DNA from 4 places in the Ferrimonas sp. genome. Region 2 is predicted to be linked to each of the others. Evidence: predicted binding sites of a transcription regulator. Region 2 holds the regulator's gene; each other region holds the start of a gene.
What was found. Region 2 encodes sigma-54, which starts transcription at its own class of promoters, with help from an activator protein. Its sites were predicted from a motif close to GTTGGCACGNNNNTNGNNT; they were not measured.

Region 1 (3,206 bases), on a different contig from region 2:
CGGTCAGGATAGGAATAAGTTCCCCCTCCTGCAGTTCGTTGTCCAGCAGGTAGGTGGAGAGATAGACAATGCCCAACCCCTTCTTGGCCACCTCTTTCAGTGCCGGAGCATCATCCACCCGGTAGTTCCCCTTGACCGGGATCTTCTTCTCGTCGGCCCCCCGCTTAAACTCCCACACCGCATGCTCATACCACTCGCTCTTATAGACCAGACAGTTGTGCTGTACCAGATCATCAGGGGTAGAGGGAACACCGTGCTTGGCCAGATAGTCGGGAGAAGCCACCAGAACGAAGCGACAGTCCATCAAGGGCCTGGCCACCATGCCCAGGGGCAACTGTTCAGACATGGTAAGCAACAGGTCCAGCCCTTCGTTGACCACGTCTACCTTGTGATCCAGGAAGCTTATCTCCAGCTCCAGATTGGGGTAGCGGGCCATAAAGTCGGGGATCAGAGGCATCAGGTGCAAGGAGCCAAAGGCCTGGGTAATGCCCACCCGAAGCACGCCACGAATCTCATCGTGCAGACTCTGAACATTGGCAACGGCAGAATCCACCTCACGAATAATGGACTCACCATGACGGTAGAGGGTCTCCCCCGCCTCAGTCAGGCTCAGAGAGCGCGTGGTGCGCTGCACCAGTTGGACGCCAAGCTGTTGTTCCAGCTGACTTACCTGGCTACTTACCTTGGATTTTGAAATGCCCAGGCGGCGGGCGGCGGCAGAAAAGCCCTGGGCACGCACTACATGGGTATAGATAACTATGGGTTCTAACAGCTCACGCATATCACTCTCCGGTTAACCCATACATTGAACCCTTTTAGAAAACAAAAAAAAAGCGGCAAATGCAGGTATGCCGCAAAGAGTGGAGTTTGGATCAACTTTTCAGGGAGTAGATTGTCCGCTGTAGCGAACCATGTTTAAGGGCGGGACAGTCTCCCTGCCCCTGTGAGTCAACTCAGTACCAGCGATAGGCCAGCTTGTCGGCTTTCACATCCAACTGGTCAAAAGGCTTAAGCTCAGGGATCTGCTGCAGCAGCTGATTTTCCATCTCATCCAGTTGCTGCCAGCTGCGGCACAGCTCCTCGGCCTGGGTTTCCAGAATCTGTTCCTGGCCGGCGAAACGCTGTTCCAGCTCTTCACCCATGCGCTCCATGCGCTCACCGAAGGCTTCCATCTTGGCTTCGAAGCCCTCCCCCTCACTGTTCATCATGGCGGAGCCCATCTGCATCATGATCGCTCCCATGGACTGGGTGACCGCCGCCTCCAGCTGACGCTCGAACTCCTGATCAAACTGGTCACCGAACTGATCGAAGTCTCCGCTCACCAGGCGATAGGAACCATCGTCCATGGCGATCTTCTCCCGTACGGTTTGCGCCAGAGTGTTCGCCACATCGTGCAGATTACTCATATCCACACCCAATTCGGCAAACTCGGTGGCAACCGCATCCAGGGCGATACTTGCCATCTCCAGTGCCTGCTCCACCACCTCCATGGTGGCGGGCATCTGGTTGTATACCGCCAACTGGAAATCACTCATGGCGTCCTGCTGGCTGCCATTCAGGGAAACACTGTCTCCCTCAACCCACAGTCGGCCATCTTCAAACAGGTACAGGGTGCGCCCCTCCTCCATCACCTCCAGCTTGGTGTCACTGATCACCAGGTCGTGGTTGAAGGAGAAATCGCACTGCTGGTTTTGGGCCAGGGCGGCACCGGAAGCCAGGGTGGAGGACAGCATCACGGCGGCGGCAACTTTGGACAATGACATTACTCAGCTCCTTTGAATTGGATATACCTGGGTAATGCCAATATTGGGCCAAAAATTTAAGCCACTGATTTAAAAGAGATTGAGTTCAGAGGAAAGAGAATTTGGTAGGAATTCTCACCAGAATGTGGTGAGAATCGCCATCAGAAGATGGAGCGTCCCAGGCGCTTGGCCAACAGCTCCAGCATGCGGGTTCCCGCCAGGGAGTTCCCCGAAGGGTCAAGCTCAGGGGACCATACGCAAACACTGAGTTCGCCAGGAACTACAGCCACAATACCGCCGCCAACGCCACTCTTACCGGGCATACCGACACGATAGGCGAACTCTCCCGCCCCGTCGTAGAGGCCGCAGGTCGCCAGCAGCGCATTCACCTGACGACTCTGGCGCTCGCTGATCATCCGTCTGCCGCCCAGGCAGACTCCCTTGTTGGCCAGGAAGTAGAAGGCCCGGGCCAGATCGGCACAGCTCATGCGGATGGCGCAATGGTTAAAGTAGCTCTTCATCACAACATCCACTTCGTTGTGAAAGTTGCCGAAGGATTTCATCAGGTAGCAGATAGCCGCATTGCGGGCCGAGTGTTCATACTCGGAGCGGGCCACCACCTTGTCGCAGACGATGTGCTGATTGCCTGAGAGCTCGCGAACCAGCTCCAGCATCCGGTGCTTAGGGGCACTCAGCCTTCCCTGGAGCATGTCGCTCACCACCAGGGCACCTGCGTTGATGAAGGGGTTTCTGGGAATACCATGCTCAAACTCCAACTGAACCAGGGAGTTGAATGGATTACCCGAGGGCTCCTTACCCACTCGTTTCCACAGTTCCTCCTCCTCATACAGGCTCATGGCCTGAATCAGGGAGAACACCTTGGAGATACTCTGAATGGAGAAGGGCTCAAGATAGTCACCGGCCCCCAGCATCTCACCATCTGCGGTGCAGATGGCGATGCCGAGGCGGTTGGCGGGCACCCCGGCCAAGGCCGGGATGTAGTCCGCCACCTGACCCTGCCCAATCAGGGGCAGGGCTTCTTGGTGGATGCTTTGCAGCAGAGCCAGGTCGGGCATCAGCCCCACCAGATGTCGTACAGCTCGGAAGCCTTAACCTCGGTCACCGGCTTGTCGGCAAAGAATTTCTCTACCGCCTGACGGTGCTCGTCGGTGCACTTGCCCAGCTTCTGGGTGCAGACGATGCCGTCCCACGCCTTGTGGCCGCCACCGCTGTAGCCCAGCTTCAGAGGCTCGATCACCTCCTCAATCAGCTGATCCACCAGGGCGTCGATCTGCTCTTCGGTCACATCGTCGTTAAAGCGCCAGCTCAGGTCGAAACCCAGCTCCTGGAACTCGTCTACGCGCAGCTTCTTGCGCAGGCGACGGCTACGGTTCTTGGCGGTTGGAATGGTGGTCATACTGCTCTCCTATTTATTTCGAGCAAAGATAAGGTCCCAGACACCAT
Region 2 (3,206 bases):
ATGGCGCCGGCAAGACCACCACCTTCTACATGGTGGTGGGCCTGGTGCAGAACGACCGGGGGCGGATCCTCATCGACGGTGAGGAGATCACCCTGCTGCCGATGCACAGCCGGGCCCGAAAGGGGATCGGCTACCTGCCCCAGGAATCCTCCATCTTCCGCAAACTGTCTGTGTACGACAACCTGATGGCGGTGCTGCAGACCCGTAAAGGGCTGAGCCAGTCCCAGCGGGTGGAGAAACTGGAGCAGTTGCTGGAAGAGTTTAACATCACCCACATCCGCGACAGCCTTGGGATGAGCCTGTCCGGCGGCGAACGCCGCCGGGTGGAGATCGCCCGGGCCCTGGCCGCCGATCCCAAATTCATCCTTCTCGACGAGCCCTTCGCTGGCGTCGACCCGATCTCGGTGATCGACATCAAGAAGATCATCCAGCACCTGAGGGACCGCGGCCTGGGCGTACTGATCACCGACCACAACGTCCGTGAAACTCTGGACGTCTGTGAACACGCCTATATTGTCAGCCACGGCGAGCTGATCGCCCAGGGCGAACCCGCCGCCATCCTCGAGAACAAGCTGGTGCGCTCGGTATACTTGGGCGACCAGTTCAAGCTATAGTAATTTGAACTCCCGACCAGGAATACAACCGGAAAAAACAAGAAGGAATAAGGACAGGTTGTTGTAAATGAAGACTTCTCTACAGCTAAAGCTGGGACAGCAGCTCACCATGACCCCGCAGCTGCAGCAGGCCATTCGCCTGCTGCAACTGTCGACTCTGGATCTCCAACAAGAGATTCAGGAGGCCCTGGATGCCAACCCCCTGCTTGAAGTCGAGGAGGATCTGAGCCCAGCCGTCCCCGACACCCCGGATGCCCCTTCCCGGGATGAGCTCGAGCCCGCCCCGGAAGCCGCCAGTCTGGACACCAGCGAGGCCCTGAGTCAGACCGACATGCCGGATGATCTTCAGGTCGACGCCTCCTGGGATGAATATTACACATCCTCCCCGGCCCCCATGGCCAGTCGGGAGGATGACATGCCCTTCCAGGGCAGCACCGGTGACAGCCTTCAGGGCCACCTGCTGTGGCAGATGGAACTGACCCCCATGTCCGATACCGATCGCGCCATCGCGGTGGCCATCATCGATGCCACCGATGAACGCGGCTACCTGACCCAGACTGCCGAGGATATTCTCGAAGCCATGGGCGACGACGAGGTCGAGCTGGACGAGGTGGAGGCGGTACTCAAGCGAGTGCAGCGCTTCGACCCTGTGGGCGTCTGTGCCCGGGATCTGGCGGAGTGCCTGCTGGTGCAGTTGAGTCAGTTCGATGGGGCGACTCCCTGGCTGGCTGAGGCCAAGATGCTGATTCAGGAAAATATGGATCTGCTGGCCAACCGCGACTTCCGCGGACTGATGCGCAAGACCCGCCTCAAGGAGGAGGAGCTCAAGGAGGCGATGGATCTGATCCAGACCCTCAACCCTCGTCCCGGCAGCGCCCTGGTCAGCGACAATGACCAGTACGTGATTCCCGATGTGGCCGTCTCCAAGCGCAAGGGGCGCTGGGTGGTAGAGCTCAATCCGGACACCATGCCCAAGATCCGCATCAACGAGCAGTATGCGGCCCTGAGCCGCAACAGCCGCAACCAGGCGGACAGCCAGTTCGTCCGCGGTCACCTGCAGGAAGCCAAGTGGTTCCTGAAGAGCCTGGAGAGTCGCAACGATACCCTGCTCAAGGTGGCCAACTGCATCGTCCAGTTCCAGCAGGGGTTCCTGGAATACGGCGACGAAGCGATGAAGCCCATGGTGCTCAACGATGTGGCCGAAGCGGTGGACATGCACGAGTCCACCATCTCCCGGGTGACCACCCAGAAATATATGCATACGCCCCGTGGCATCTTCGAGCTGAAGTACTTCTTCTCCAGCCACGTCAGCACAGACAGTGGCGGCGAGTGCTCATCCACGGCAATTCGTGCTTTAATTAAAAAATTGGTTGCTGCAGAGAATCCTAAGAAACCTCTCAGTGACAGTAAAATGGCGGAGCTGCTGGCAGAACAGGGCATCAAGGTGGCGAGACGGACCATCGCCAAGTACAGGGAAGCCCTGGGCATTGCTCCATCCAATCAGCGGAAACAGCTGTAACCAGCAAAAAAGGAGGAACCTATATGCAAATCAATCTGACCGGTCATCATGTCGAGATCACTACCGCTCTGAGAGATTATGTGCACACCAAGTTCGACAAGCTGGAGCGCCACTTTGACCATATCTCCAACGTCTACGTGGTGCTGAATGTGGAGAAAACACAGCAAACCGCCGAAGCCAAACTGAATCTGAGTGGCCGCGAAGTGTACGCGACCCACCACCACGACAACATGTACGCGGCCATCGACGGCCTTATCGACAAGCTGGACCGTCAGGTCATCAAGCACAAAGAGAAAATTTCACGCCATTAATCATGGACATATCCACGTTACTCAGCCCGGAGTGCGCCACCATCGCCGCTCCGGGCCTAAGCAAGAAGCGCGCCCTGGAGATGATCTCCCAGTTGGCGGGCGAGCATCACGGCAACCTGAACCCCCAGCAGCTGTTTGAAAGCCTGCTGGCCAGGGAGAAGATGGGTACCACCGGCATCGGCAAGGGGATCGCCCTGCCCCATGGCCGGCTAGCCAACATCGACCGCCCCATTGCCGTGTTCATCAAGTGCGACGAAGCGATCCCCTTCGACGCCATCGATGGCAAGCCTGTGGACCTGCTGTTTGCCCTGTTTGTCCCCGAGGACGCGGTACAGGAGCACCTGGCCACCCTGGCCGCCATGGCCAAGACCCTGCAGGACAAAGAGACCTGCCGGGCCCTGCGTAAATGCAGTACCGACTCGGAGCTTTATGCCCTGGTGACCTCGTGAAGCTGATCATCCTCTCCGGACGTTCCGGTGCCGGCAAATCCGTCGCACTTCGGGTCCTCGAAGACCTGGGGTGCTACTGTGTCGACAACCTGCCCGCGGTGATGCTCCCCTCCCTGGTGGAGGAGATGCTGGATCAGTGCGACACCCTGGCAGTCAGCCTGGACATCCGCAACCTGCCTGACCAGGCGGAACAGATCCCGGAGATTTTGAAGCACCTGCCGGACTCCATCGAAAAACAGATCTACTTCCTGGACGCGTCAGACACCAGCCTGATCAAGCGCTACAGCGAGACTCGCAGGCTGCACCCCCTGTC
Region 3 (3,206 bases), on a different contig from region 2:
ACGCGGCCTGGCCGTGGGCGATGCCCTGCTGGGCCGGGTGATCGATGGCAACGGCGAACCCATCGACGGCCTGGGCCCGCTGAAGACCCGCCACCGCGCCGCCCACAGCGCGCCCCTGCTCAACCCCATGGCCCGCCGGGCCATCAGCCAGCCCATTGATACCGGCGTGCGCACCATCAATGCCCTGCTGACCGTGGGGCAGGGGCAGCGTATGGGCCTGTTCGCCGGCTCAGGTGTGGGTAAGTCCGTGCTGCTGGGGATGATGACCCGGGGCACCAATGCCGACGTCATTGTGGTTGGCCTGGTGGGGGAGCGTGGCCGGGAGGTGAAGGAGTTCATCGAGGAGATCCTCGGCCCCGAAGGTCGTGCCCGCTCGGTGGTAGTAGCCGCCCCGGCGGACAACAGCCCGATGATGCGGCTGCGTGCCTGCGAAACCGCCACCCGAATCGCCGAGTATTTCCGGGATTGCGGCAAGAACACCCTGCTGCTGATGGACTCTTTGACCCGTTACGCCCAGGCGCAGCGGGAGATCGCCCTGGCCATTGGTGAGCCGCCGGCCACCAAGGGCTATCCGCCCTCGGTATTTGCCAAGCTGCCGAAACTGGTTGAGCGTGCCGGTAACGGCGGCCCGGGCCAGGGCAGCATTACCGCGTTCTACACCGTACTGACCGAGGGGGACGATCAACAGGATCCCATAGCGGATGCCTCCCGGGCGATCCTTGACGGTCACATCGTGCTCTCCCGTCAGTTGGCGGAGAGTGGCCACTACCCGGCCATCGACATCGAGGCCTCCATCAGCCGGGTGATGCCCATGGTCACCGAGCAGTTGCATCAGACTGCCGCTCAGATGGTCAAGCAGCTCTGGTCCGCCTATCGTCAGAATCAGGATCTTATTGCCATCGGTGCCTACTCTCAGGGGTCGGATCCTAAGGTGGATAAGGCGATTGCCATGCAACCAGCGTTCAACGCCTTCCTGCGCCAGGAGATGCGGCGTCCCGCCAATTACACCGCAAGCCTGGAGCAACTGGCCCGGCTTGCGGCCAACTGCAAGTACTAGGGATTAAGCCATGGCGGATCCCAGGCAGCTGGCAAAGGTACTGGAACTGGCGGATAAGGAACTGGAAGCGGCTCAGTTGCAGCTACGCAGTGCTCAGTCTCAGGCCAACGCCCTGCGAGAGCAGCTGAAAAGCCTGGAAGCCTTCCGTATGGACTATGTGCGCCAGGCGGCGGAGAAGACCGGCGATAAGCTGGCGGCCAACCATTATCAGCAGTACTACCACTTTGTTGCCCGCCTGGACGGTGCCATCGATCAGCAGCATCAGCAGATCCAGGCCGCAGACCAGGCGGTGGGTCAGTTTCAGCAGCAGTGGCAGAAGATTCAGCAGAAACAGAAAGCCCTGGCCCTGCTCATCGATAAGGAGCATGCCCGCCGGCGTGCCCGGGCAGACAGGCGGGAGCAGGTTGAGCTGGACGAGTTCGCCCTGCAGCAGTTTCTCCGCCGTCAGACTTAGGGTCTTCAGAGATGAACTGAGCCTGTTGGTGTCGGTTCAAAGTTGTGGCACGAAGCTTGCTCTTAACTTGGCATTAACGTAGAGCCGTCATCGGCCTCTGCCGATTCCATTGTCAGCCAGGAGTTGTAAGGACCTATGGAAGCTCGACTGCAGGTCACTCAGACCCCCTCGGTGCTCAGCACCGCACCCGCCTCAAAGGGCTCGTCCGACGACGGCTTCGAGGCGGCGCTGGCGAATGCGACAGACGCCAGTCAGGGCAAGGAGGCGCAGCACCAGGCCATAGAAGGCAAAAAAACAGAATTATCAGAGGCTTCAAAGACGGGCGTCGAGCCTGCCAAGGCTGATGACCGTACCGATTCTTCGAAGAGCAACAGCCCGGGCGATGCCCAGCCCAAGCTGAAAACCGATGAGCAGGCGCTGGAAGGTGAGGGCGGTGAGAGTGGCGAGCCAACGTCTCTGCCGCCACTGGAGGGCGCCCCCGACGCCGCTGAAAGCACAGATGCGAAGACCCCTGAGCTGCAGGAAGCAGTCTTGCCCAAGGTGGCAACCCAGACTGAGCCAGAGCGGCAACAATCTGCCCCCGGCAAGAGTCGGGAGGATACCGATTCCGCTGCTGAGGCAGGCAGCCAGGCCACGCTGACGACTGCGGCAGAGACGGATACGGTTGCGACTAAGATCAGTCAGGAGGGTGAGCAGGCGAAACAGCCCCTGGACAAGGTTGACCCGGTTAAGGGAGCCCCGTCTGCCGACAGTGAGTACCCGAAGCCCGATACTCCCGGCTTGAAGGTCGCCGGTGAGGCGAAGCTTCGACGAGGCCCCTCAGAGCGGGGACAGGAGAGCCGGGCAGAGGCGACATCCGCGACGCCGCGGGCTCAGCAGGCACTGGCCGAATCGAAGTCCGAGGGCCAGCAGTCTCAGGGTAAGACCGACGCCTCCCCCTTTGCCGTGCTGAATCAACCTGGTGGCGAGGGTGAGACCCTTGATGGCCAGGGCGAAGCGGGCGCCGAGGCCTCAGACAGCCCCAAGGTGGTTGCCAAACTGGACCTGAAAGAGACTCCGCCTGCGCCAGGTGGCGTCAAGGCCGAGCCGCACGCTGCTGCCGAAGGCAAGGCGTCCTCCCAGACCGACGCCAAAGAGGGCCCCAAGACGCTCTCTGGCAGTGAACTCCTGACTCAGTTGCAGGGCAGCCGGGAGGTTCAGACCAAACTCGATGGTGAGCCCCTGCCTCAGAAATTGGATGCGGCTTCCCGCCAGGCCATGGGCGACACTACAGCCATGGCCCAGGCCCCAGCCACTCAGAAGTTGTCTGGCGAAAGGCTGGACCCGGAGCTGGCCAAAGAGGTGAGCGCCCTGCAGGGCACTCAAGCCAAGGCTGAGCCCGGCTTGCGAAGCGCCCAGGTTACCGCCGAGATGACCCTGGCGACCCAGACCCAGCTGCCGGAGGCGGCGCCTTTGGCGGCCAGCGCAGAGCATGGCGAGGGAGTGGAACTGGACACGGCCCATCGTATGCAGCATGGCAGAACCCCTGAGGCAGGTCGTCCCGCCCAGGTCGAGGCTCAGCAGGCCGCCATGCGGCAGCCGGTCGCGGCGGAGCGCATGGCTCCGGAGCTGCGAGAGCGGATGATGATGATGATCAACAGTCGCACCAGTCAGGCGGAGATTCGTCTGGATCCGCCAGAGCTGGGTGCCCTGCAG
Region 4 (3,206 bases), on a different contig from region 2:
TGGGCGAGGTGGAGGGGCTGGATTATGCCGAGGCCCAAAGCCGTTACCAGAGCTCTCTGGTGGCCCTGCAGGTGACCCAGGAGAGCTTCGTCAAGATCAGCCAGCTCTCCCTGTTCAACGAGATGTAACCCATGCTCTCTGCCATCCGCGACACCCAGGTCTCACCTCTGTCTCACCAGCCCAGGCTGAATGGCCTGGGCAGTGCGCCGACGGTCAATGGCGGCGCCGAGCACCGCCCGGTGCCGGCCACGCCCCTTTCCAGGCACAGGCTGCTCTGCTATGACCGCTGGGAGCGGATCAGTCGCGGCCATCACCAGGTGCTCTACGCCCAGGCGGCGGAGGAGACCCTGATGCAGCAGTGGCGTCGCGCCCGCAAGCTGCACCAGCTGATGACCCAGGCCCTGTCACAAGGTTCTCTGGTTCAGGCTGAAGAGATGGAGCGGTTCAGGCGGCAGATGTTGGGCCGCCGTGGCAGTTTCGCCGGTAACCCGCTGCTGGACCACAGGCTGGAGCCTGTGGCCGAGCGGGGGGCCTCCTCTCCCAGGCTGTGCCAGCTCAATTCTGTGGATCTGCTCAGTGCCAAGGCCAGAGCCGAGACCATAGATCTGCGCATCGGAGATCTCTGGCTGCAGTTGCCTCTGCCCGCCCAGGGCACGCCACAGGGGCAGTTGGCCCTGGTTCAGCGGGCCTTGTCCCAGTGCGGTGTCGAAGCCAGCATAGTGGAGGGGCAGTTGCAGTTCGCCCTGCCGGAGGTGCTCTGGCAGCGGCTGGATGGTCACTGGTGGATGCGGGGCCAGGGACAGAGGTTGCCCGCGGGTGAACTTCGGGGGATCAAGTTGGTGGAGCTGCACCATTGGCAGGACCCCAGAGGGTGGATATTTACTGATCTGCAGGGGATAAGGGAATCTTTGCCCAGGGTTCAGGGGGTGGTCGCCAAACTGGCTCGTATGCTCAAGCAGATGCGCAGTGCTTTGGAGCTGGCATCAGAGAGGCTGTTGGGGGAGAACGGCGGATTGCAGCTCCAGGAATTGCCTCAGCAACTCGATGCCCTGAGTCTATTGCTCAAGCCCCAGGGGTTTGGCCAAAGGATGCAGAATCTGATGGCCCAGGCCAACACCAGCCGCAATCAGACCCAGGCGCTGCTTTACTGAAACTGGCGGCGGAACTCGTCGCACTCCTGCTGATTGACCATGCCACTGCTCTTGAGCTGCTCAAGGTGGCTCTCCAGCCTGTGCAGGTGATCTTCGGTCAGTGGGGCCAGCCCTTTGCCCAGCCTGATATGACGGTAGAGCAGTCCGCCTCCGACGGCAGCCAGCAGCAGTATCACTATGGTGGTCATGGGTGTCACTCTCTTTAGCGGTATTACGGCGTCGAAACTTTGCGCATTCTCTCACGTTACCCGCCCACAAATCAAACAAAAACCTCTTTAAATTCATTGCCTAAGCTCGATCTTAAGGATCCATTCTGATCCGGCGCAGGATCCTGGATCTACCGAGCCATTTTCCCTTTCGGCTGTTTAAGTTTGCCCGTGTCGGGGTCGCCCTTTGAATCAGGTGGACCCAGTGGGAGGCAAGGCGGAAGAGTCGCTTCCCTTCCGCTGTCGTCCCGGTTAGTGGCAGGGGGAGAACTTCCGCGGCCATTAACATAACTATCAGAAACGTAAAGAAAATATGTTGTGGCATGAAACTAGCATGCTATCGGGTTCAATCTTGAGGAGACGCGGATGATTTCCGGAATGTCGGCGGCACAGTGGGCCGATCAGTTGGTGGCCGTGGAGCGCAGCGGCAAAGATCAGCTCTACAGCACCAGAAAAAGTGACTATCAGGCCGAACTTGATGCCTACAAGCTGCTGGAGTCGTCGCTTAAGCAGATGACCGCCGATCTGGATGCCCTGAGCGACGATGCCTTTAATGCCAAGAGCGGCAGCATCAGCGATGAGAGCATCGCCAAGGTGACCGTGGCGCCCGATGCCCCGGCGGGCAACTACAACCTCAAGGTGAATCAGTTGGCCCAGGCCAACCAGAAATCGGCCAGCTTCGCCTCTGAAGATGCACTGATCCCAACCTCGGGCATCTTTGAAATCGAGGTGGACGGTGAGGTGCTGACCATTGACTTTTCGGTGATCAACCCCTCTGGCACAGGCACGGTGTCCGGCCTGAGAGATTACATCAATGACAATGCCGCGAACCTGGGTGTCCAGGCCTCTTTGATGCGCAAAGGGGATGGCAGCGTCGAGTTGCTGCTGACCTCCAAGGAGACCGGCACCGCCAATCAGATTCAGATCAACCAGGACGATGGCGGCTTTGGCTTCACCGATCTGGTGGCCGCCCAGGATGCCCAGTTCGAGCTCAATGGCGTCGCCATCACCAGCGCCACCAACTACGTGGAGAAGGTGATCGATGGCGTAGATATTGAGCTGACCGAAGCCCATAAGGCCGGAGAGTCCAGCACCATCAGTGTGGGCTACGACACCGACAAAACCCTGGACTCGGTGAAGGAGTTTGTCTCCTCCTACAACAAGCTGATGAGCGAGATCACCGGACTGACCCAGAGCCTGGGCAGCAGTATCGAGGTGGAGTCCGACATTGGCAAAGAGGACGACGAAGACAAGGAGGAGGCCAATAAGATCAAGGAGGAGCAGCTCGGTGTGCTTAAGGGGGATTCCAGCATCCGCATGCTGAAAAACCGCCTTAACAACGCGCTGTTTCCGGCCACAGACAATGGCATGCGCCTCTCCGACATCGGCATCGAACTGGATCGCAACGGCAAGATGAAGTTGGACGAGGAGAAGCTGGAGACGGCGCTGAAGAGCGACTCTGCCAAGGTACAGGAGATGTTCACCTCCACCGATGGTTATGTAAACCGGCTGGACGGCATCATCGATCCCTTCACCGATCGCGATGGCTTCATCGACACCAAACAGGACAATCTCGATTCGCGGATGGAGCGGCTCGAAGACGACATGACGCGGCACGACTATCAGATGCAGCAAGCCTATCAACGCTATCTGGCGCAGTTCACCGCCATGGAGCAGTACATCAACTCCATGAACGCCAGCGCCGGAATGTTCTACTAACGGAAGACCACATGTTACAGGAACAGGACCCATTCAACGCCTATAAGCAGACCTCCCTGGATGCCCGGGCGGCGGCCGCCAATCAACACGAGATGGTGCGCATGCTGCTCGATGGCCTGCTGGAGGAGCT

Region 1: the regulator sigma-54 is predicted to act here: its motif matches at 1,798-1,816, upstream of ACN0RV_RS05560 (DUF2884 family protein).
Region 3: the regulator sigma-54 is predicted to act here: its motif matches at 1,555-1,573, upstream of ACN0RV_RS18580 (flagellar hook-length control protein FliK).
Region 4: the regulator sigma-54 is predicted to act here: its motif matches at 1,675-1,693, upstream of fliD (flagellar filament capping protein FliD).

What each region holds. Positions count from the first base shown of each region.
Region 1 covers NZ_JBLXDO010000004.1:22,961-26,166, forward strand. Annotated here, with positions in the region: gene ACN0RV_RS05555 (LysR substrate-binding domain-containing protein) at 1-781, opposite strand, end outside; gene ACN0RV_RS05560 (DUF2884 family protein) at 954-1,763, opposite strand; gene glsB (glutaminase B) at 1,904-2,818, opposite strand; gene ACN0RV_RS05570 (50S ribosome-binding protein YggL) at 2,818-3,159, opposite strand; gene trmB (tRNA (guanosine(46)-N7)-methyltransferase TrmB) at 3,169-3,206, opposite strand, start outside.
Region 2 covers NZ_JBLXDO010000001.1:343,906-347,111, reverse strand. Annotated here, with positions in the region: gene lptB (LPS export ABC transporter ATP-binding protein) at 1-614, shown strand, start outside; gene ACN0RV_RS01615 (RNA polymerase factor sigma-54) at 682-2,133, shown strand; gene hpf (ribosome hibernation promoting factor) at 2,157-2,444, shown strand; gene ptsN (PTS IIA-like nitrogen regulatory protein PtsN) at 2,447-2,893, shown strand; gene rapZ (RNase adapter RapZ) at 2,890-3,206, shown strand, end outside.
Region 3 covers NZ_JBLXDO010000031.1:20,037-23,242, reverse strand. Annotated here, with positions in the region: gene fliI (flagellar protein export ATPase FliI) at 1-1,057, shown strand, start outside; gene fliJ (flagellar export protein FliJ) at 1,068-1,511, shown strand; gene ACN0RV_RS18580 (flagellar hook-length control protein FliK) at 1,647-3,206, shown strand, end outside.
Region 4 covers NZ_JBLXDO010000010.1:61,121-64,326, reverse strand. Annotated here, with positions in the region: gene flgL (flagellar hook-associated protein FlgL) at 1-128, shown strand, start outside; gene ACN0RV_RS10810 (hypothetical protein) at 132-1,151, shown strand; gene ACN0RV_RS10805 (hypothetical protein) at 1,145-1,339, opposite strand; gene fliD (flagellar filament capping protein FliD) at 1,724-3,076, shown strand; gene fliS (flagellar export chaperone FliS) at 3,088-3,206, shown strand, end outside.